2 regions of the Arcticibacterium sp. GJ41-1 genome follow, and region 2 is predicted to be linked to the other one. Evidence: riboswitches for the same ligand, from Rfam matches in the RefSeq annotation. Region 2 holds a riboswitch; the other holds the start of a gene.
What was found. Region 2 has a riboswitch for thiamine pyrophosphate ahead of AC0L6O_RS02240 (TonB-dependent receptor). Riboswitches for the same ligand answer to the same signal wherever they lie in the genome.
Positions count from the first base shown of each region.

Region 1: it holds a riboswitch for thiamine pyrophosphate, as region 2 does, so the genes downstream of both, AC0L6O_RS13970 (class I SAM-dependent methyltransferase) here and AC0L6O_RS02240 (TonB-dependent receptor) in region 2, are expected to answer to the same signal.

Region 1 covers NZ_CM147888.1:3,358,056-3,370,434, reverse strand. Annotated here, with positions in the region: gene AC0L6O_RS13990 (OmpA family protein) at 1-588, shown strand, start outside; gene AC0L6O_RS13985 (Trm112 family protein) at 763-1,038, opposite strand; gene AC0L6O_RS13980 (thiamine phosphate synthase) at 1,040-1,663, opposite strand; gene AC0L6O_RS13975 (AIR synthase family protein) at 1,660-2,715, opposite strand; gene AC0L6O_RS13970 (class I SAM-dependent methyltransferase) at 2,720-3,436, opposite strand; TPP riboswitch at 3,505-3,600, opposite strand; gene AC0L6O_RS13965 (glucuronyl esterase domain-containing protein) at 3,655-4,884, opposite strand; gene AC0L6O_RS13960 (OmpA family protein) at 5,462-6,490, opposite strand; gene AC0L6O_RS13955 (3'-5' exonuclease) at 6,824-7,429, shown strand; gene AC0L6O_RS13950 (YoaK family protein) at 7,770-8,522, shown strand; gene AC0L6O_RS13945 (hypothetical protein) at 8,648-9,142, opposite strand; gene AC0L6O_RS13940 (hypothetical protein) at 9,174-9,584, opposite strand; gene AC0L6O_RS13935 (RNA polymerase sigma factor) at 9,574-10,080, opposite strand; gene AC0L6O_RS13930 (hypothetical protein) at 10,348-12,015, shown strand; gene AC0L6O_RS13925 (DUF1304 domain-containing protein) at 12,174-12,379, opposite strand, start outside.
Region 2 covers NZ_CM147888.1:525,286-537,664, reverse strand. Annotated here, with positions in the region: gene AC0L6O_RS02260 (bifunctional 4-hydroxy-2-oxoglutarate aldolase/2-dehydro-3-deoxy-phosphogluconate aldolase) at 1-440, opposite strand, end outside; gene AC0L6O_RS02255 (polyprenyl synthetase family protein) at 446-1,417, opposite strand; gene AC0L6O_RS02250 (APC family permease) at 1,418-2,755, opposite strand; gene AC0L6O_RS02245 (fluoride efflux transporter FluC) at 2,801-3,163, shown strand; gene AC0L6O_RS02240 (TonB-dependent receptor) at 3,407-5,635, opposite strand; TPP riboswitch at 5,736-5,828, opposite strand; gene AC0L6O_RS02235 (hypothetical protein) at 6,023-6,241, shown strand; gene AC0L6O_RS02230 (guanyl-specific ribonuclease) at 6,244-6,606, shown strand; gene AC0L6O_RS02225 (barstar family protein) at 6,658-7,110, shown strand; gene AC0L6O_RS02220 (DUF2911 domain-containing protein) at 7,170-7,694, opposite strand; gene mutL (DNA mismatch repair endonuclease MutL) at 7,826-9,664, shown strand; gene AC0L6O_RS02210 (rhomboid family intramembrane serine protease) at 9,679-10,350, shown strand; gene AC0L6O_RS02205 (rhomboid family intramembrane serine protease) at 10,376-11,293, shown strand; gene dxs (1-deoxy-D-xylulose-5-phosphate synthase) at 11,392-12,379, shown strand, end outside.

The DNA of each region.
Region 1 (12,379 bases), 2.5 Mb from region 2:
GATTCAGAGAGTGGTGATGTTTTAGGAGCGTCGATAAAGCTAATAAACCTCAATACCAAAGAGGTGGTTTCTTCTTTTGTGGCTGACGCAAAAACTGGGGAGTATTTGGCGGTTCTTCCTTTTTCTGGCAATTACGGTTTATATGTAGAGCATCCTTCTTACTTTTTCAAAAGCCTTTCTTTTAGTTTCAATTCAGAGGCAAAAAAGAATAATAAAGAGCTAGAAATAGGCTTAGATAAAATAGACAAAGAGAAAATTGAAGTACTAAGTAATATCTATTTTGATGAAGCCAAATGGGATTTGAAGCCTGAGTCACTAGTGGAATTAAGCAAACTTTCAGAACTCATCTGGAAAAATCCGTCATTGAAAGTAGAAATATCAGGTCATACAGATGATGTGGGTACAGCAGAAAGCAATCAAGAACTTTCTCAAAAAAGAGCTCAAGCCGTGGTAGATTATCTCATAAGCGAGGGTTTAAGCAAAGATAATGTAACGGCAAAAGGTTACGGAGAATCTAAACCACGAGCCAGCAATAAAGACGAAGCTGGCAGAAGCCAAAACAGAAGGATAGAGTTGAGGTTTTATTGAGTAATTGGCTTGCTTTAGGTTTTAATTAGGTAGATGATGAATTATATGGAGGGTCATGACGGGAACGCAACCGCTCCGCTCGACCTGACATTCAAAGTTGCGTTTTTGATATTGCAATATTAAGTATTCTGTCAGTTCGAACGGAGACGAGAACAGTCCCTTTATCTACCTAAACTATCCCTCAGCACTCACCAATCTAAAATTCTCAATTGATTTTCCTTTTAGCTCATTTGCCCATCTGTCTAGCACAGGTTGTTCTAGTTTGAATTCTCTGTATTCGTCTGGGCTCATGATGGGGATGCCTTTGATGATAGGGTATAAGCGATTACAGCTATTGCACACAAAAAAACCTTCCAAAACGTTTTCGTCCAAATCCTTTGTAATTTCTGTTAGGGTAAGGTCTGCCTTATCAAAAGGACAGCATAATTTCTTTATAGTTTCAGGTCTCATTTTACTTACTATTTAATTTTTCTTGATATTTTTTTATGGCTAGGTCTGGTGTATCGGAACTCATTACACCCGATACCACCGCTACGCCGTTGTATTTTAAGTCACTTAGTTTATCCATGTTTTCAGGCTTTATTCCGCCCGCTAAAAATATGGCTGCTGAGAATGTTTTTGACGCCTCGCGAATGGTTTCAAATTCCACCAAATCACAGCTATTTGCTGTGGTAGAAGGAAATATGGAGCAAAAGGATATATAATCTAGTTTGTTTTCATTTGCCCACCGAATCCATTCCAAATCATTATTACAGGTCAATCCACTTAAAAAGGGCTGACCTATTTTGGCTTTTAGCTCGCTATAGTTTTCTGGTATTTCATCAAAATGAACTCCATCTGCCGAAGTATTTTGGAGCAATTTCCATCGGTTATTTATAAAAACAGGCACGTGCTTAGCATGACATAGCTCACATACTTTGTCTATGAGGTTTGTGCTGTTTTGTCCTTCTTTAAAATTATCCCAAACCTGCACGGCTGCTAGCTTTTCTTTTAAGGCAGCGTTTAGTTTGCTAAGCAAAAGGCTTTCTTCCATAGAAGGGTCTATCACCAAGTAAATGCCAGATTTTATGCTCATTTCCATCCAGAATTTATGGCTTTGAAAAATGCCGCCCAGTATGGGTCATCTTCCTGATAAATCACATCATTGGCTTGCTCGTTTTCTATCATTTTGATGCCTTGCTCTTTCTCAACAATTTCACCTACTTCGGTGCACTTGATATCGGCTACAGCCAAACGATTGATAACATTCTCCACGGCTTCTTTTTTGCAGGTAATTATCATAGCACCAGCACCTATGCAGTTTCTTGGGTCTAGGTCAAATAATTGACACACTTCCTTTTGAATAGTACCAATGGGCAACTTTTCATTATAGATTTTGGCACCGTTATTTGAAGCCATTGCCAACTCATAAATTGCCCCCATTACACCACCTTCCGTTACATCATGCATGGCGGTAATATCTTTATGCTCATGATTTTTGCCCACGGCAGTAAGAGCATCTTCTAGCGACGAGGTATGATAAAAAGTAGCACTCGCTTCTTGTTGCAGTTCGTTTCCTAGCTTGTTTTTGACTGTTTCCGGAAAACACATGGCTAGTATAGCTGCCGACGAAATAGCACAAGTTTTAGTCACCAAAATAGCGTCACCTGGTTTTGCATATTTAGAAACCAGCATTTGGTCTTTTGGAGCTACGCTTATAAACGTGCCGCCACCTGCTATGGTAGAGTTTTGTCCTTCTATAAAACCTGTGTGACCACCTGTTATGGCAATGCCAATTTTGGAACAAAATCCATGTACATAATCCCAGTAAACTTGAAAGTCGGCCTTAGAAAACGTGGATGGAAGATTTAAAACAAACTGACCATACATAGGAGCAAAGCCCGTGGTGGCCATATCATTTGCCATCAGCTGAACAGAAAGCCATGCCGACTCTTCCAAACCTAAACTTGGAATAAGCGAAAGTGGGTCGCTGGTCATGGCCATTGCCATTCCTCCAGGCAAATCTACCAAAGATACATCTACGCCAAATTGAGGCCCTACGGCTACTTCTGGTCTTTTATGCCCACATTTTTGACTGATAAACTGTTCGAAAATATGACTGTCAATTTTGCCTAATTTCTCGCTCATGGTGTCAGTCGTTTAGTTTAACGTATAAGCCGAAAAAGTCGCCTAAAGGTAAATTCCATTGCTGTACAGGAAACCAGTTTGGCAAGCCAGTGCAGGTCCATTCTATAGAATAATCTCTGCCTTCAAGTGCCTCTTCTATAATTTTGGTAAGCATGGCAGGCGAGTAAAAAGTGGCGGTCAAGTAAAAAGGGTTTAATCCGAAAACCTCCTGCACTCTTCTACGCACCACTTTAGTGGAGTTTCTGTTCATCATGCCCATGGCTATGCCGCATTTAGCCACGCGAGCCGCTTCTCTAATCACCTTTACAGGGTCTTTGTAGTACTCAAAAGTGGTAATGAAAGCCAATGAGTCAAAGGTATTGTCTTTGAAAGGCATGTGATGCGAATCTGCCATGACTAAGTCTCCGTCAAACAAATGCACCGCTTGTGATAGCATCAAAGGAGAAATGTCTCCACCGGTGGCTTCAATTCCTATGTTTTTCCACCATCTGGTAAAACGTGCCGTACCACAGCCAAACTCTAGCAAGGTTTTTACGCGTTTGTCTTTAGAAACCAGCTGCTCCATGACCTTCTTTTGCCATACTTCGGCACGCTTGTAACGGCCTTCGTACCACTGCTCGTAGGTGTCGGTGTGTTCTCTGTTAAAAAACCACTCAGGTCGGTTTTGCCAGTTTTGGTCTTGCTGCGGAATAAGTACCCCTTGTCTTTTTTCTATTTCCATTTTATGATTTGTTTAAAAACAAAAACTCCACTGAATGGGGTATACCAAAACAGTGGAGCATAAAATGTAATATCTTAAGCTTGCATCCCTCCGTTGGCATTATCCATATCAGGTTTCGGGTATTATCTCAGCTTGGCATTTGCCAGGCACCCCGTGCGTTATTGCTACGCAAATATAGCATAAAATGGGTAGCTCAAAGAAAAGAATAGAGCAATTGCCTATTTTAGATGCTTATCAGCAAAATCTAAGTAATTAGCCCAATCTATAGGCATAACTTCGTGTTTTCCACTTCTGTTATGGTAGCCTAACGGGCCTATTTGTTGGCTTTTATTTAATGCAGGCGACGTTTCAGGGATTTTATCAAAACCATAGGCCTGATAAAGTTTAGAAGCATGATATAAACTTAAGTATTGGCCGCGTGGATCGGCCCACTGGTCATCTTTTGCACTTGCTACGTATAATGGTCTAGGTGCTATTAAAGCCAGTAGCTGATGCTGGTCAATAGGTAAAGCGGCTTCATTGCTATTATAATCTTTAAATTTAGCGGTAAACCAATGAGGGAAACGAGTGTTTATTACTTCTACTGTTTCGCCATATTCACGTTTAGAAAGAGCCGCTCCACCACAGCCAGATTCGTTTGAAATAGTCATTTTAAAGCGTGGGTCTTGGGCAGATGCCCAAAGTGCTGCTTTGCCTAATCTTGAATGGCCAAAAACAGCTACATTCTTTGCGTCCACGTCATTATCTGTTTCTAGGTAATCCATGGCTTTAGAGAATCCTACCGCCCATGCTCCTATAGTTGCCATGGAAGTTTCGCCAAGAATACTGTGAAGTCCATTTTTAAAACTGTCGTCAAAATCAGGGTCTAGGTCACCGCAATAGATATTTGCTAGTCCGTAACCTCTGTCAATGATTTTTTCAATAGGCCATCTGTAGGCACGCACACCTCTAGACGTTTCTGTGGCTTTGTTGTTTTCAATGAAAAAGGCTTCCTTATTTGGGACCCAGTTTTCTGAAATAGAAATGCCCGAATCTGTAGACAGAGTATGATTGCCATAGAAGTTCAGACCAAGAAAAACGGGAGCTTTACTAACTGCTTTAGGGGTAAAAAGCATAATAGAAAAGGAATGTTGTTTTCCATTTCTTTCCATAGTACAGACTATTTCCTTTCTGATGGCTTTTCCGTTTAGGGCTTCATTGTCTTGATTAGTTATTTTAAAACTCGTTTTTACACCTTCTAAATCTGTTTTTCCGTAAACTTCGGATTCAAAAAGACTCAAAGTTTCTGCACGTCTTTTGCTTTCCCAGTCGTTCACAGTTTTTCCATCTTCTAAAATAGCAGGGAGTTTATAAACAGGAACTTTGGCTTCGTCATAATTAGTTGCTTGCTGTGCCATAATAGGGGTGATTAAGAAAATGCTTATAAAAGCAATGAATAGGTTTTTCATGGGTTGTTTTCTATAGAAATGATTGAGTGTTTAAATTTAAGAAAAATGTGGTAGCAGGATTTGAAATTAGTGGATTTTCTGAGGGTGGGTTTAAGGACTAAAAGTTTTTACGGTGTAATACAGTAATACGAGGTTCTCGGCTTCGCTCGAATTGACAATAGGGTCGTTTGTTTAAGGATGTTCTATTGCCATCGTCAGTTCAATCGACAGTCGCCGCCTGTCGACAGGCTGGGAGAACTGTCTTACAAGGGTGATTTAGTCGAGTCTCCATTGGACACTCTATTACCAGGAATAGAGTATAGCGATATTTGAAGAAGTGTAAGGAGGTTCTCGTCTACGCTCGAACTGACAATAATAGTGTTGATTTTAAGTTCATTACATTCGCTTACTGTCAGTTCGAGCGACAGTCCCTGCCAGACGGCAGACTGGGAGAACAGTCATTTAAGGGCAATTCCTAGAGATTTTTAAGTCCAATGGTCTCTAACGGAGATTCTGTTAAAGGAAAAGCAAGAATGCTCATAAAACTGATTTAGTCTTATGAGCATTCTTTTTAGTAGAGTTTTAAAAAGTAGCTTTTCTACTTCAACACTATTTCAACACGTCTATTTAAGGCTCTTCCTTCTTCTGTGTTATTTATGGCAAGTGGAGATAATTGACCCACACCATGAGAGGATATTTGCGAAGTACTGATGCCATACTTGTTAGTCAAAGCAGACGCCACAGCTTTTGCCCTTTTTTCAGATAGAACTTGATTTGTGGCTAGTGAGCCTACATTATCTGTATGACCTACTATATAATACTTTTGACTAGTATTGGCTTTTAAGTACTCAGAAAGAGTTTCAATGATGGCGTAAGACTCTTGGGTAAGGTTATCACTGCCAAAATCAAATAATATGTTGTGAAAGACCTCTTTTCCTTCGTTTTTTATTTTTTCTTCAATTGAAGCTGCCGAAACTTGACCTGTTTCCATATCCTCTTTTTCCACTATGATGGCTTGCACAAAAATATTATCGGACAGACCTTCCCAAGAGGTTCTGTTGTAATGGATGAAAAGTCCTAGGGTGTAAATACTACCATCTCGCTTGCCTTTAGCTACAAAAAAAGCATTGTCAGAATCTACATTTTTAGCCTGACTAGATAAAGAGAATCTAAAGTAACTTTTAGGTTTAATGAACTCATATTCGTTGATAACTCTTTGTTCCCCAAATATCGGATAGACCGTTTGAATCTTGTAAGAACCTGAAATATTTTTTCTGCCAAATGCGGAATGGATAATTTCAAAATCTGCATTTTTCAAAGCTTGTTCATAGTTTCTTTGAACCTCTAAGACGGTAGCTCTTTGGCTGTTTTCTATCCCATAAATAATGCTTGTAACTTTCCCTTCTTCAGTGAGTTCTTTAGGTGCACCGTTATTTGATGTAATTTTAGAAATAGGAAAAGTGACCGAGTTAAATTTGGTTTCATCATAAGCTACTATGCAGCTGTTTTTATACTTTTCTAGTAGAGGGTGATTGACAGAGCCAGTTACATCTGGGCAAATGGTGCGTTCCTGTGAAACGGCAATGAAAGAAATTAGTGTGAATAGTAATGATAGTGTTTTTCTCATTAGGTGTATTTAAAGTTTTATGTATTTATTGATGTATCCAATATGCAATATAAATGCGAAACATAATAGGAGTGCCTGTTTAACGAAATGTTAAAATGTGACCGTTTAATAATGTACTAGTTTTGCAAAGCTATAAAGATTTGACAGTTTCCTTTATATGAAAGTAGGGACTCTTAGTCCTGTCAGTTCGAGTGATTTGAGAACAGTCTAAACAAGGCTAACTCCGAAGAATTCCTAATTATCGACTAAGCGGTGGTGTTTTTTTGGGTTCAAAACTAGTAGGTTGCAGAGGCAAAGGAATAGATGCTAACACTCCACTATAAACAAGGTGAAATGGATTTTATAACAATAGATTTTGAGACTGCAACAGAACAAAGAGATAGCCCTTGTGAAATAGGACTAACCTTCGTTGAAAATTTTCAAATTGTGGATAGTAAATCATGGCTAATCAAACCGTTATATGAAGAATTTAATTCTTTCAATATTTCAATTCATGGAATTAGACCAAGAGATGTTGCTGATAAACCAGAATTTGATGTGCTATGGAACGAAATAAAACCCTTGATTGAGAATAAGTTCCTTATTGCTCATAATGCAGGTTTCGACTTTAGTGTTTTAAGAAAAACGCTTGAAGCATATAATTTGCCTTTTCCTGAATTGGAATACTCATGTAGTTATATTTTTTCTAAAAAGGTTTGGTTCGGCTTGCCACGGTATGATTTAAAAACCTTGTGCAATCATAATGGCATTTCATTTAATCACCACAGAGCAGAAGCAGATAGCAGAGCAACTGCCGAACTTGCGATAAAAGCTTTTAAGAAAAGTGGAGTTACTTCTAAAGATGACTTTCCTGAAAAGCTGAGAACTCAAATTGGAAAATTATACATTGGGGGTTATAAACCCTCTGGAACGAAAAAGACATATAGGGCAAAAGTTTAAATTAGTAGGTGGTGGAGAGGAGCTATATAGTATCCCTTATGGAAAAAGGCCGCATTTACAGGAAAAGTATTATCAATAGTTGGTTTGAGAAGCTCTACAAATAATTGCAGATATTCCTCAAGTCTCCGCTAGGAACTGTCGGTTATGACGAAATAAATAAAAATAGCTCTTAATACCCCTTAACAGACAGATACTTTAATGACTTCACTCTTAAAAGTAAGTGCTCTTGCCTAGCCTTTAGGCTCGTTTTTTATTTAGTATTATTCCTCCTTCCATTTTATGTATACTTGCAGTGCAAAGCCAATTTGAGCGGTTTTGAAAGCAAAAAAATGAATAGAGCATGTTTAGACATCAAGGCCGTAGCCGGACTTTAAAACATAATCTGCGAATTGCTATAGTCTTGTCTTTTGTAGCAGGTATTGTCAATGTTACTGGCTTCTTGGCTTTTAAGCAGTTAACTACCAATGTGACAGGTCATTTTGCCTTATTTATAAATGACGTAGCCGATTTGGATTTTTGGAAAGGCACCATCTACTTTTTGTATATTTTTTCCTTTCTGTTGGGGTCTTTTTTGTCCAGTTTTCTTATTGAAAAGTATCGTGAGAATAAAAAACTCAATGTATTTTTTCTTCCTACCATCATTGAGTGTTTGATTTTAACATCAATAGGGCTTACCAGCAATTTTATAGAAATAGAACATCCCAATATAATAGTTTGCCTACTGCTCTTTGTGATGGGGCTTCAGAATTCTTTTGTTACCAAAATTTCTAATGCAGTAGTAAGAACTACCCATTTAACCGGCCTTTTTACCGATTTGGGTATTGATATTTCTCAATTATTCTTTTCAAAAAAACAGGCGGTAAGAGAAAAACTTAAGGAAAATATCAAACTGCGGGTTTATATTATTTCATTCTTTTTTGCCGGAGGATTGATAGGAGGACTTTTATATTCTAGATACAATTTGAAATTAAACACTTTGGTTTTTGGTGCAGTAATTTTAATGCTGAGCTTATTCTATGACGATTTAAGGTATAGATTAATAAAAACCAGTAGAAAGTATAAGGAAAAACATCACATGAAGCCGTTTTCGTGATTGATATAAAATTCGATAGAACATTAATCTGAACTGGTAGCATAAAAAAAACGAGGTCAAAAAGACCTCGTTCCTTATAGCTTTTACTGAATATGTATTGAACATCCTTTTTAAAGGAAATACTACTACTTATTACCTGATTTAGTCTTTACTATAATCACGCCATTGGGTGCATTGTATTTATCTAAAGCAGCTTTGTCTTTTAGTACATCTATGCTGGCAATATTGTCTGGATCTACTTTTTTCAATGCAGTTTTATCAGCCTTTTTCCCATCGATAATTATCATAGGGTCTGCCTTATCAAAACTCAGTTTCACATCTTTTGAATCCTTTACCCTGATTTTGACTTCATGATCAGGACTTGCTTTTTTTGTTTTAATAAAAATCACACCATTCGGGGCATTATATTCGTCTAAAGCCTTTTTGCCTTTAACCACATTAACAGATTCTATTTTGCTTTGGTCTAATAGGTCTATAATGTCATGGTCGTACTTTTTGCCGTCTATGTAAATATCAGGTTTGGGACCATCTTTCACTTCCACTTTCAAATTGGAATCTTGTGCTAAAGCAGTGGTCAATGTGAAACTAAAAAGGCAAAGGGCTAAGAGTAACTTTTTCATAATTGTATTATTAATTGATTGTAAATTCTGCTTATTCAGGGTTGTTGTAAATGATTACTAATTCGTCTTCGTAAATAATATTCTTTTTAGAAGGCATAATTTCAGGTTCTGAGAGCATGGCTAAGGCCTCTTTCAGTGTAGCTTCTTTCTCTTCATAAGCTAGCTTTTCTTGTCTAGCATTATTGATAAAGAAAACGGCCAAGACCAATATAGAAGCTGCCGCAGCAAACATTCCTATTCTAAATTGTATTCTTTTCTTAGAAATAGAGGCCCATATTTGCTCTTTCAATACTGGCGTAGGTTCCTTCTTTTTTTGCTTAGCGTATTGAAACCATGCAGACATTTCGGTGTCAACATTAGATGCGTTCTCTATGAGAAATTGCTCTTCTTCCAAAGTGGATTCTCCTGCCTTATATTTTTCTATTAACTTTTCAATGTCCATAATCTTCCATTTTTTTTAGGCTTGCTGCTACCTCTTTTCTAGCTCGTGAAAGCAGTACACGCACATGCTCTACTTTAAGTTCTGTAGCTTCCGCAATCTCCTTAAACTCTAAACCATCAATATCACGCATGGTCATGATGTCTCTTTGCTGCTCAGGCAGCTGCTTTAGTATTTTTTCTACAATGTTTGTAAGCTCATTCCATTCAAACTCTTCTTGACCAGTGGCGGCTTCTAAATTATTAAGTTCTAAATCTGACGACACTAATTTTGGTCCTTTTCGCTTTAAAATGTCAAGGCAATAATTCCGAGCGGTCATAAAAACAAAACCAGTAAGGTTAGGGTGATTTTCAATTTGCTTACGCTTGTCCCAGAGTTTAATCATAATCTCTTGGGTGGCATCTTGAGCGGTGGTGCTATTTCCTAGCAGCCTATTTACCATCGGAAATATCCGTTCTGATAATGAAAGTACCCTATTTTTAAAATCGTTTGTTTTCATCTTATACTTACATAACGAGAATCGGATTTTGGCATAACAGGAAAGTACAATTTTATTTATAAAGAGTGAATTTACTGTTTGCCGCTAGGTATTGGCTTTGCTTGGGCAGGTAGTCGCGGCCGAATATTGACAAAATATCCCGCTCAAGTCGAGACTTATATCCCTGATATCTAAAGAGGTGGTATTCTAGTCGCAGATACTTTCAAATTCTGCCTTAAAATCCCCAACTTGTAGGACTTTCAATCATTCCTTAACTATTCCAAATTGATGAATCTTCGCCTAAATAAACTCCTTGTTTTGTTTTGCTTACTTGGCTGTGTCTTGGTTTCACAAGCCCAGACTCTTAATGCTTGGCACGAAACGGTCATAATTACCTCACAAAAAGGTGTTACCGAAGTGAGCACCAATAAAAAAGGCAAATTATATTTAAACGTTTCACCAAAGGATGTGCGAAAATTTAAAGCACTAGGAACAGTGCAATACAGTGATTTTGGAGCCAAAGGCGACGGTAAAACCGACGACATCAATGCTATTGCTGCTACGCATGCCTTTGCTAACCAAGAAGGACTTTTGGTAAAAGCAGACCAAGGTGCCACGTATTACATTAGCGGCGTTAAGCTAACTGCAATTATACAAACGGACACTGATTTTGGTACGGCAAAATTTATCATTGACGATACGGATGTGGAAGACCGTAACACGGCTGTTTTTAAGGTGAGTTCAAATCTTAAGCCATTGAAATTAAATGGCATTAGTTCATTAAAAAGAAACCAATCAAAAATAGATGTCTCATTGCCACAAAGCTGTCTTATTACAGTTAATAACGCTCATGTGAAGCATTATATACGCTATGGTTTAAACCAAAATAACGGTGCAGACCAAACGGATATCTTTCTGGTAGACAAAAATGGAAATGTAGATATGGACGCTCCCATTATTTGGGATTTTGACAAAATTACAGAAATGACGGCTATGCCAATAAACGATAAAACCTTAAACATCACGGGAGGTCACTTCATTACAATTGCAAATAATGAGGAATCGAAATACAATTATTACGCTCGAAATATATCAATAAAACGCTCTAATGTAGTGGTTGATGGTTTGGAGCATCGAGTGAGAGGTGAAGGAGAACATGGAGCACCATATAACGGATTTATCTCGATTACCGACTGCTGTTTTGTCACGGTTAAAAACACCATTTTGACAGGGCATAAGACATTTAGCACCATTGGCACGGCAGGAAAACCAGTAACCATGGGGACGTATGACATCTTGATAGGTCGAGCACTTAATGTTACATTTTTAAATTGCAGCCAGACAAATGACATTAACGACCGCACCTATTGGGGAATTATGGGTTCTAATTATTGTAAAAACTTACTATTCGATAATTGTATTTTTTCGCGTTTTGATGCACATAAGGGCGTAGCCAACGCCACCATCAGAAACTCTACCCTTGGGCATATGGGAATTAACGCGATTGGTAGCGGAACTTTCACGGTGGAAAACAGCACGATTCAAGGCTGGAGTCTTATAAACCTACGCTCTGATTATGGGAGTACTTGGCAAGGTGAGTTAATTCTTCGCGATTGCATATTCAAACCGAGAGAAGGCACAGGAAACAATATCAGTCTGATAGGAGGTTATTATTCTGGGCAGCATGATTTTGGGTATACTTGTTACATGCCAGAAAAGATAACCATTGAAAATCTTAAAATAGACGACTCAGACGCCTCATCAGATTATAATGGACCAGCCATTTTTACAAACTTCAATAAAGACATGAATGACGAAAGCTACAAACAGGCTTTTCCATATGTCATCACCAAAAAAGTAACTCTAAAAAATATTACCACCACAAGTGGCAAAGCTTTGAGAGTGAGTGATAATGAGTTTATGTTTAAGGATGTGGTGGTGGAGAGCAATAAGTAGGATAACCAATTAAGTCAAAGTCAATTTGCGAAAACAATGTAACTATATTGACATGATATATTTATCAGTATAAAATAAGCCGAACTCCGGTTAAGCTTTTGATAACATTATCTTAAAGCCTGAATTGATGCAGCCGAGCTAATCCTTGAGATTATCAATTACATACCAAAAATCACAAAAGCTAAAGCGATTAAAGCTGGACAGGCCTGAACAAAAAATATCTTTTTGCTCGCCGTTAATGCTCCAAAAATGCCTGCAACAGCCACACAGCCTAAAAAGAAAATAGCCACATTCTTTGACCATTCTGGATCTTGAATAAATAAGGACCAAATAAGACCTGCCACTAAAAAGCCATTATAAAGAC
Region 2 (12,379 bases):
GAAATAGCTTTTAAATACTTTGTACCGCCCAATTGACCGATAGGAAATACCTTCTGGACTTTGATGCCAAATTCATAGGCTCGCTCAATTTCCGACGGACTGAATACGCCCGGAATGTACGGTAATTTGCTCTTTGCTATTTCTTCTACCAAGTTTTCATTAAAACCTGCACTAAGCCCAAAATCAACGTCAATATCTACCAGAGCAGCTATTTGTTCTTTTCTTAGAATAGTACCTGCTCCTATTTTCATTTCAGGAAATTCCTTTTTAATAAGGGCGATAGCCTCCAAAGCGGCAGCGGTACGTAAAGGCACTTCCATCACATTAAGCCCACCTTTTAGTAAAGCTTCCGCCACAAAAAGTGCGTCTTGACTAGACTCCAAAGTGACCGCAGCCAAGATTTTGTCTTTTAATAGTTCCTTGAAAAATATTTCTTCCATTTGTCTTATCTGTCTCTTTTTAAAAGATACTTCCCAAACTCCCTTAGCGTAGTTTTCCTTTCTTCTGCTACCGGAAAGCCATCTATGCCATCAAAACCTTTTTGGAAGTAGCTGTTCATTTCAGCTTCCGCCAGCTCATGTATTCCAAGTTTATCATATATCGCAGTAACGGCCGCTACTTTCTTTTCAGAGTTGAAAACTTTCTTATCTATCCACTCCTTTAATTCTTTTTCTTCTGGTTTTCCTTTGCTCTTTTCTATCGCTTTCAGCATGAGCCAGGTTTTCTTATTCTCTATGATGTCACCCCCTACTTGTTTGCCAAACTTCTTTGGGTCGCCATATACATCTAACATGTCATCTTTGAGCTGAAAGCCTATCCCAAGATTTTCGCCTATTTCAAACAATTGATTGGTCACCACTACATCTTGATTGGCGGCCATACCGCCCAATTCTAATGCAAAACCTAATAAGACTGAAGTTTTCAAACGAATCATCTCTATGTACTCGGCCTCCGTCACATTATTTCGCGTAGCAAAGTTCATGTCATACTGCTGCCCCTCGCATACCTCCGCAGCTGTTTTGTTAAAACGCTTCAATATTTGCTTAAACCTAGCATCTGGCACTTCTGAAAGCAGTTCATAAGCCGCCACTAACATCACATCACCAGAAAGAATAGCCACATCTCTATTCCATTTTTCATGCACGGTTGGTTTTCCTCTTCTTAAAGGAGCTTCATCCATGATATCGTCATGCATTAGGGTGAAATTATGAAAAACCTCAATGGCTAATGCTGGTTTGGTAGCCGTTTCCCAATCCTCTTTGAAAAGATTATAAGCCATTAATGTTAATGCAGGTCGTAAGCGTTTACCGCCCAACTTCATTAAATATGAAATGGGTTCGTACAGCTCTTTAGGTTTTTCACCGTAAGATAATTGAGCTATTTCAGACTGAATATGAGCGAGAAATTTATTTAACATCTAAGACTTATTCTTAACTTTTATTAAACGATAAACTGGATAAGTAAGCAGTAGTACAATTACGGCGTAAAGGCTGTTTTGGCTGTCGCTAATTACTGCCCCTACTAAAAAAGCCATAGACAAAATAAGCATAAACCATGGCAAGAATGGATATAGAGGCACTTTATAAGGTCGTGGCAAATTGGGTTCTTTTTTGCGAAGCATTAATAAAGAGGCAAAACCCATGGCATAGGCGAAAACAAAATAGAAGGTTGCAATATCTAAGAGCCTGCCTGAGGTTTCTTTGCCAATAAATATCAACATTACAGAAAGTGAGCAGGTCAATAGCAGAGCAAATGCTGGCGAACCTCCTTTATTGACTATTTGAGCACGCTTAAAAAACAGCCCATCTCTAGACATCGAAAATAAAGTTCTAGGCGTCATCATCACCTGAGTATTCATAATTCCTATGATTGACACCAAAAGGAAGATGGTAATAATTTTACCCGATTCTTCTCCAAAAACATGAGCCATAGCATCTGCGGCAGCTAATTTAGAAACCTGTAAATCTTCCATAGGTAACACATACAAAATGGCCAAGTTTACTAAGAGATAAATCACAATAATACTAAGCACACCCGAAATCATAGCCTTTGGCAAATTCTTGGTTGCGTCTGTGTTTTCCTCTGTGAAGTATGCCGCAGTGTGCCAGCCATCAAAGGTGTAAAATATGCCTTGCAATGCAGCTATGATGCCTATCAGTAAAGAACCTTCGGTCAGTCTTTTAATTCCTCCTGTGCTTAAATGACCTCCATTTTCGCTGCCATACGAGAAACAAACCAGCACAAAAGCAAGCAAACCGACTGCTTTTATAGCCGACATTATCTCTTGAGAACGCCCGCCTATAGCGGTTCCCACTAAATGAAAACCCGTAAGTATTACTAAAACGACAATGGCTATTGGAACAATAAATGCATTAAGCGAAGGAAAAATAAGAGCTAAATATTCGGCTATGGTGTAAGCACCAAAACCCAAAGAAGCGACCGTCCCTAGCCAACTAGTTATACCTGTTAGAAATCCTAAATAGTCTCCAAATGCACGCTGAGCATACACATACCAAGACCCAGCTTTAGGAACCGAAACGCCTAGTTCAATGGCACATAAGACTCCTAAAAAGGCGTATAAACTCACAGCCACCCACACCCCCATTATAAAAACAGGATTTCCTAGTTCTGCTGCTATAGTTCCTGGTGTTCTTAAAATTCCTGTTCCGATGGTTCCACCTAGTGTAACCGCAATACCAAAACCCACACCTAGGATTTTCAGTAGTTCGTTTTGTTTAGAGCCTTTGTTTGTCAAAATTTGGAATAATGTATCTTTGACAACAAATATCGTATAAAAACATTGGCGAAAACACTCCTTTACATCTTTTTGGGCGGCGGATTTGGAAGCATTAGCCGTTATCTTGTTGCAAAATTTAGTATTAACACTTTTGGAACAGGCTATTCTGTAGGCACTTTACTTGCCAATATTCTTGCGAGTCTTATTCTTGGTTTTGTAGCGGTAAAGACTTTTGAGTCGGAACAAATTTGGAAACCTATGATAGCCGTAGGCTTCTGTGGTGGTTTTAGCACTTATTCTACCTTTAGTTTAGAACTCTATAATCATCTTCAAAACGCAGAATACGGTTTTGTATTAATGCATATTGGCCTAAACTTGATTCTTTGTTTGCTGGCAATAGGTTTAGGAATGATGCTGGGCAGATAAAACGAAAAAATCCAGCTGAGTTGCCTCAACTGGATTTCTGCGGCCAAAATATTTGTCACAGTTTTGGCTTTTTATGGCCAAAACTCCGCCAAATGATACTCCCTTATCTCGTATTCAAGACGGGTTTCACCCGTCTCTATTCATACTTATACCCCGCTGGGGTATGCTACTTCGCTTGAATCGTTTGTCATGAATTCGGTTCGATTTGAGAAAAACACGACAAACGAATATATGTTGGCTAAATTATAACCTCAATTTCAAAGCAGCCAAAAAGTTGGTTCCTGCCTGCGGGTAAACAAAGTTCTCTGTGATTAAGCCATAGTATAAATAGCTGTATGTGTAACCATTTGACTCATACTCTACATTGAATAAGTTATTTACCAATAAACTTAAGGTTACATTTTTCAACCCTTTTGGCTTAAAACTATAATTCACTCTCAAGTCATTCACAAAGAAAGCGTCTAAAGCTCTTTCCTCATTTGAGGTATTATCAAGATACTGTTTCCCTACATATTTAGGCAAAAGAGCTAATTCTAAACCTTTTGCTGGTTTGTATGTCAAACTTCCACCTGCGATAATGTTTGGAGAAAAAGCGATATCGGTATCATTAAATGCATTGACAGCGTCAGGTGTTTCACCATCATAACTTGGAATAAACTCTGTGAAAGCGTCAATCTTATTACTACTCAGTGTGGTATTGACTGAAAGCAACATTTTCTCACCTAGTTTTTGAGCCACCTGAAGCTCTATACCCGCTCTATAACTTTTTGGCACATTTACTCTTACAGCTTCGCCAACATTATTAATAGCTCCTGTTAAAACCAACTGGTCTTTATAATTCATAAAATAACCGTTCACTTCAAACTGTGTATTTAGGGCCAAGTGTCTAAAACCTAACTCAATGTCTTGAAGATTCTCTGCTTTTGGCTTAACAGCCGAAGAAAAAACAGCATCTACAATATCCTGACGGCTTGGCTCTTTATTACCAACTGCATAAGAACCATAAACAGAGTTTGCTTTGTCTATGTTGAAATTTAAACCAAACTTAGGATTGAAAAAGCTATACGTATCATCGGTACTTAATGGAGCTAAAATCTCTGTAGTTCCGTCTATTTCTAATCCTACATTTCTGAACTGAACATCTAGGTAGGCATTCAGTTTTTCAGAAAACTGATAAAACCCTTTTCCATAAATATTGAAATCGGTTTTGACACCTGTGTTATCATACCACCTTTCTCTAATGTTTCCGTTAGAAGCATATTGAGCCCAAATAACTTCGCCAAAATGGTCGCCATCATACTTGTTTAGACCACCACCAAAAGAACCCGTCAGTTTTCCTTGACCTTCATAGTCTAAAGACCAAACGGCTCCGTAGAAATCATTGTCTAACCATTTTCTTTGAATCAAGTCCGTTTCGTCAATCACCTCACCACCTATCACCACATTCTCTAAACCATAATCTTCAAAAGACCTACCGTCTTTATACTGCTCATAATAACCTCTTCCTTTTGTATAATGTAGGGTTGGATTAAATCTCCAGTTGGCTCCTATTTTGAAAGACGTAATTAGTTGGTAATGGTCTTGCTGATAATTATCAACCTCGTTTTCGTATTGATACCAGTTATATGTTCTTCCGCTGGCTAAAAGCTCGCTTTTGAAGTTTTCGTCGTAATAGTTTCTATCAATAAAGTTCTGAAAACCATCCGCATCGCCTGTAGCTAAACTTTGAGGTATTCCGTACCAAGATTGATACGTTTTCTCTTTTCCTGAAAAAACATTAAATCGAACGAAGTTGTCTTTACCATAATAACCGCCCGAAACATAAAAAGACTTTAAGTCAGACGAGGCTCTGTCTACAAAACCATCAGAAGCAATTCTGGACAAACGAGCATCTAGGACAAAATTATTATCCATCAAGCCTGTAGAGGCCATTACGTTGGTTTTTAAAGAATTGAAAGAACCTACCGATGTGTTAATTTCAGCAAATGGCTCGGCTGAATACTTTAAAGTGCTCACATTAATACTAGCACCAAAAGCTCCTGCACCATTAGTAGAAGTACCCACCCCTCTCTGAAGCTGAATACTGCTTACCGAAGAACTAAAATCTGGCATATTAACCCAGAAAACGCCTTGCGACTCTGAGTCGTTAAAAGGAATTCCGTTTACCGTCACGTTCACTCTGGTAGCATCAGACCCTCTTACTCTAATTCCTGTGTAACCAATTCCAGCACCTGCATCTGAGGTTACTACTACAGACGGCATTTGATTTAATAAAAATGGAATGTCTTGACCTACGTTTTGCTTTGCAATTTCTCCTTCGCGAATGGTACTGTAAGCCATTCCTGTTTTTGCATTTGCTCTGGTGGATTTTACCACAACCTCGTTAAGGTCAAGTGTGTCTGACTGAGCAAAAGCAGCTCCGCTCAATACAGAAAGTAAAGTTAAAATGGAAAGTTGAACTAATTTTTTCAAGTTTTTACTTATTTGTACAAAGGCAAATAAGGGGTGAAATCACCATTGAATGGTTCTTAAAAAAAAGTCCATAGACAGCGTTGCTTCCTGTTGACACACAGAAGAACTGGGCTCAAATCCCTTCGTCGGTACTAACCGCATCAGGTTCTATGGGTATAATCTCAGCCTTAAAAAGGCACCCCTTTTGATAATTATTTGACAAAGTTAAACGGATTCTTATTGGATTACGTTAATTTGGTAGAAAGAAATATTCAATTCGGCATTCTTATTGAAGTTTTCTTTTAAAATTTTTAATTTAAGTAAGATTCTATGGCCCAGTTTATGGTCGAGTTTGATCTCCCAACGCCTTTCCCGCCTAATTTTGTGGTTAAGATACCTATGCAAAAAATGGCGATAGACGAACTTATGGACGATGGAAGAATATCTTCTTATGCTCTCTCTATAGATAGAGGAAGATTTTGGGCAGTTATAAATGCCGAAAACGACTTTGGTGTTTTAGATGTTATCAATCAATTTCCACTGATTGACCAAATGCCATACGTAATCACCGAATTAATGTTTAATCATGCAGGGGCTATCCACGTTCCTGGCTTCTCCTTAAATTAGGAATGTATCGTTTAATTTTTCTGTGCTTTTTTCTTCTTACAGGGCTTTCGTCTTGTAAATATGTTGAACAGCAGCTTCATGCTGAAAAAACAACAATTCCCACTGCAGCTTACGACACATGGGAATATGTCAAAAAATACAATAAAGCTCAAAAAGGCTATGTGGGTGGTAGACGGTTTGGCAACTATGAACAGTTGCTACCTAAAAAAACAGCCAACAATAAAAAAGTCAATTACCGCGAGTGGGATATCCACCCAAAGAAAAAAGGGCAAAACCGTGGAGCTGAAAGGTTAGTTACCAGTTCTGACGGAAAAGCCTATTACACTGCTGACCACTACGCCAGCTTTGTCAAATTAGAACCTTAATTTTCTTATTTTTATAAACAATCTAAACATGAAATCTCTTTTGTTTCACTAATGAACAATCTTTTTATCACTAAAAGTCCAGAAGAATTAGCGGACTACTCTCTAATTACAATTGATGGTAAATTATGTAAATCTCTTGCCCAATTTTATGAGGCTATAAAAGAGAAACTACATTTTCCCGAATATTTTGAGCCGAACATGGACTCTCTTGACGAGGTTCTTAACGACTTATCTTGGATTGAAGACGAACGTCTGTTGATTTTCTTCAAAAACTCCTCAGAGTTTTTGATAAATGAGCGTAATGAAAAAAATGTCACATCGCTGTTAGACCTTTTTGATATTACCTGCGAAGACTGGAAATATATGGATGCTGAAGCAGAAGAGGAGGCTCTGGTTACCAATACAGAAGAGGAGGAAGAAGATTATATTATTCCAAAAAAAGAGCTTCTTATTGGATTTTCTCCAAGCGAACGCATGGAAGATTATTTAGCTGAGATTAATTAAAAAAAAATAGCCTGCCCTATCCTAAAGATAACGGCAGGCTATTTTATGTCTATTCCTTTTTAGTTTATCGGAACCTGTACTAAGGTTTTATCCCACTTAAGGTTCATGCTAATTCCTGCAGAATCTACATCTACAAGACTAATTTTAAGTAATTCTGTAGACTCATCTGTCTGAATAGCCGGCACGTCCACTCTTAATACATCTGTTTCTTCATCATAAGACGTTCCCCACTGGCCTGTTTGTGAATTAAACACAATACTCCAATTGTCTTCTCTTGGAACTGTCCATAAAGAATATTCTCCTGCAGCTAGAGCTTTACCTGCCACTGTTACATCTTCGCTAAAAGTAATTACTGTGGCCTCATTGGCTCCAGTTCTCCAAACACGGTCGTAAGGTACCAATTCACCAAAAATAGCTCTTCCTTTTACAGCAGGTTGGCAATATTCTATCTTAATATTCAACTCACCAACGGTGATTTCGGCGGTGTCTTCTGGGCTATGACTTTTAGTCCAGTTCTTAAATACAAAATACGCTACGCCCAATACCGCAGCTACGATAATTAGAATTTTAACCAGTTTTTTCATTTTGAAAGGATTAAAAGGTGTTATTATATGAACAGCTTATCAACATATTTAGTGTTGAAAAAATTCACACCTCATTCGGTCGGAATTGGATAATTGATTAGCCACCTTTGTACGCAAATCATTCTTTTCCTATGGACATTATACACCTTCTTTCTGACACCATTGCTAACCAAATAGCGGCAGGTGAGGTAGTACAACGCCCCGCCTCTGTGGTTAAAGAGCTTATGGAAAACGCCATTGATGCAGGAGCATCTATGGTCAAACTTATTATCAAAGACTCCGGCAAAACACTGGTTCAGGTGGTGGATGATGGAAAAGGAATGTCTGTAACAGACTGCAGAATGAGTTTTGAGCGACATGCTACTTCTAAAATCAGCAAGTCAGAAGACCTTTTTGCCATTAGAACCATGGGCTTTAGAGGGGAAGCTTTAGCATCCATAGCTGCCGTGGCCCAAGTGGAGGTTAAAACCAAAAGAGAAGACGACGAGTTAGGTAACTTATTAGTTATTGAGGGTTCTGAGGTTAAAAACCAAGAGCCTATCTCTACCGCAAAAGGGACCAGCATCATGGTCAAAAACCTTTTCTTCAATGTGCCTGCACGTAGAAAGTTCTTAAAATCGAACCCGGTAGAAATGAAACACATCTTAGATGAGTTTCAACGAATTTCTCTTGCAAATCCTGAGGTGGCTTTTGAAATGTATCATAACGACACTGAAATTTATAAGCTTCCTTTGGGAAAACTGTCAAAACGAATTGTAGACCTTTTTGGAAAAAGCTATAGGGAGCAATTAGCCGCTTGTGAAGAAGACACTCCTTATGTGAGTATCAGCGGTTTTGTAGGAAAACCAGAATCTGCCAAGAAAACGCGTGGCGACCAATACTTCTTTATTAACAATAGATTTATAAAAAGCCCTTACCTGCACCATGCCGTCACTATGGCTTTTGAAGGTACTATTCCTGAAAGGCATTATCCTTTCTATGTTTTAAATATTGCTATTGACCCTGCTCATGTAGATATCAATATTCATCCGCAGAAAACCGAAATTAAGTTTGAGGATGAAAAAGCAGTATATAGTATTTTACGTTCGGCCGTGAGGCAGGCAATAGGTGTTTATAATCTAACGCCAACCATCGATTTTGAATCTGATATTAACTTTGGCAACCTGACCAATAGGCCCATGCCTGAGAAAGCTCCATCGGCTTTTGACAAAATGGGTTCGTCTGTTTCTAATTTTGAGAATTATTCAAAGCCTAAAACGCCAGAAAACCAAGACTGGCGTAAATTATACGAAGGTTTAGAAAGTGCTGCCAATTTCACAAAACCCGAAGAGACTCTTTCAATGGGTTCTAAAGTTAATGAGGGCATTGAAAACACACTGAAACCAGACTCTGAGGAGGTAGATGCGGTGCAAATACATCTTCGCTACATAGCCTTGCAGGTCAAAAGTGGCATGCTACTCATTGACCAAAAAGCAGCTTGGGAAAGAATACTCTTTGAGAAATACGAAAAAAACTTAGCCAACAAGTCTGGTGCTTCGCAGCAATTACTATTTCAAAAAACACTAAACTTAAGACCAGAAGAATTTGAATTAGCCATGACTTTAAAAAGTGAAATTCATGCCTTAGGCTTTGGCTTTGAGGTATTTGGCAAAAGCAGTTTGGTGATAAGTGGAATTCCGACTGAAACTACTGACGAAGAGGGTTCACAGGTATTAGAAGACCTCATTAAGGAGTCTCTAGAACATGATACGGACGTCAAACTAGACAAAACCAAGAAATTGGCTAAGACTTTGGCTAAAAGAACTGCTAGCAAAAACCTTAAAAAGATGAACAAAAAGGAAATAAATGTCTTAGTAAACCGTCTTTTTGAAACCAGTATGCCTTCTTACACGCCAGACGGAGCCAAAGTAATGAATGTGGTAACCTTAGAAAAGCTTGGCGAACTCATTTCGAGTTCAGCGGGTTTTTAACAAAAGAAAAATATATGTTTGACAGAATAACACCCGTAGTAAAACAGCTCCTTATAGCTAATGTAGTTGTATTTATACTATCGAATCTTGCAGATCAATTTTTTTACTCAAATTTTGCATTCTTCAACCCGATATTACCTAATAACGAACAACTTTTCAATCCTAACTTTAAGGTTTGGCAGGTGTTAACCTACATGTTTATGCATGGTGGCGTAGGACATATTTTCAGCAATATGTTTGGGCTTTTCATCTTTGGTTCAACCCTTGAAACCTTCATGGGTTCAAAGAAGTTTTTGACGTATTACATAATTACAGGAGTAGGTGCAGCCTTATTAAACTCGATGCTTAATACATATGAGATGTCGCAGCTGATAGTAAACTCTGAACCATATTGGAGACAAGCCGTCACACCAATGGTAGGGGCATCAGGAGCTATTTTCGGAATACTAGTGGCATTTGGCGTTCTATTCCCTAATGTAGAACTGATGCTTTTATTCTTCCCTATGCCTATTAAAGCAAAATATTTTGTAATTTTATATGGTCTCTATGAACTTTATGCTGGTACAGCTGGTCTTCAGCAGGGCGTAGCACATTTTGCACATATTGGTGGTTTAATAACTGGCTTCGTGTTATTAAAATTTTTCGGATTCGACGAGCGTCAGGGTCATAATTTTCGTAGATGGTAAAGGGTACTGTTTTATATGAAAGAAAATGGGAAGTATAAAAGATGACATAAGGCAAGCTTTTAGCAGAGGAAATGGTACCGGCGTACAGCTGATACTGATTAATGCTTTTGTGTTTGTGGCTTATTTTTTAGTCAAACTCATCCTATCTATGACGCCAGAAACTAGTCAACTAGTGGCTGGCATCAATCAAAACATTTATCTTAATGCAGAGCTGCCACAGCTCGTTTTACATCCATGGAGCCTTTTCACTTTTGGTTTTGTCAATGCTTCATTTTTCTCCTTTCTCTTTAATTGCATTGCCCTATATTGGTTTGGCTCTTTAATTCAAGATTTTATAGGAAACCGAAAACTGGTCAATATTTACCTACTAGGTTACATTTTTGCCGGAGTTTCTTATATCCTTTTTTATAACCTAATTGGCATGTCAAAAGCCACCATTAGTATGTCGGCTTTGGCTCCTGGTGCCACAGCCGCTGTATACGCGGTTATGTTTGCCACCATCACACTTATACCTGATTATGAACTGTTCCTCTTCAGAAGGTTCAGCGTAAAAATAAAATACTTAGCTGTCATCTTTTTGGTGTTCTCGTTTATGACACCTGATGCTGGCTTGATGAATTTGGGCGGAGCATTTCTGGGCTACTTATATATCAAATTGCTCCGAACAGGTGTGGATTTAGGTTCTCCTTTTGAAGCTTTCCAAGAATGGTTAAGCAGCTTAACCAAACCGAAGGAGACTAATAAAAACTTCAAAGCCAAAAAGTTTAGCCACTCTACCGTGGGTCAGTCTATGGCTTATCATAACACCGAAGAAACAGACTATGCCAACGAACAAGAAGAGGTAGACGCCCTTCTTGACAAGATTGGAACTTCTGGCTACAAGAGCCTTACTTTAGAAGAAAAAGAACGACTTTATAAAGCTTCGCAAAGCGACAAACTCTAGGTTTTTTACGAGGCTGCATCCTATCCTCTGGTTTCTTCGTACATTTGTCACAACTCACACGTGGCTCAAATTTGGCCACTAGCTTAAAATGCCCCTTTATGTTTATTGAGCCTGGCGAATTATTGAACAAAGTAAATAGCCCTGAAGACCTCAGGAAGCTTAGCAAAGACCAATTACCACAGTTTTGTGACGAACTCCGTCAATACATTATTGACACGGTTTCTATCAATGGCGGACACTTTGGAGCCAGCTTAGGGGTAGTAGAACTTACTGCCGCATTACATTATGTATTTAACACTCCTGATGACAAACTAGTATGGGATGTAGGCCACCAAGCCTATGGTCATAAAATCATTACGGAAAGAAGAGATAAATTTTTCACCAACCGTATTTATGGAGGTCTTTCTGGTTTCCCTAAGATATCTGAAAGCAAGTATGACGCTTTTGGCGTAGGGCATTCGTCTACTTCTATTTCTGCAGCTTTAGGGATGGCCGTTGGCTCAAACCACAATGGTGACAAAAATGCTCAGCACATTGCCGTTATTGGCGATGGAGCATTAACCGCAGGACTTGCCTTTGAAGGTATGAACCATGCAGGCTCTTTAAAAGATGCTAACATACTCATTATACTCAATGACAACTGCATGTCTATTGACCCTAATGTAGGGGCTCTCAGAGAATATTTGACAGATATTACTACCTCAAAATCTTATAATAAGGTTAAAGAGGATGTTTGGAATCTTTTAGGCAAAATGAGCCATTTTGGCAAAAGTGCTAGAGAGATAGTTCAAAAAATAGAAAATGCGATGAAGGGTGCTGTTCTTGGTAACAGCAATTTCTTTGAAGCATTAAATTTAAGATACTTTGGCCCTGTGGACGGTCACGACATAGACCACATGGTGCATGTCATGGAAGACCTGAAAAACATTCCTGGCCCAAAAATATTACACTGCATCACCAAAAAAGGTAAAGGCTATGAGCCCGCAGAAAAAGACCAAACTAAATGGCATGCTCCAGGTCTTTTTGATAAACTTACTGGTGAAATTAAGCAGGTAGCTTCTCCTACGCCACAAGCTCCAAAATACC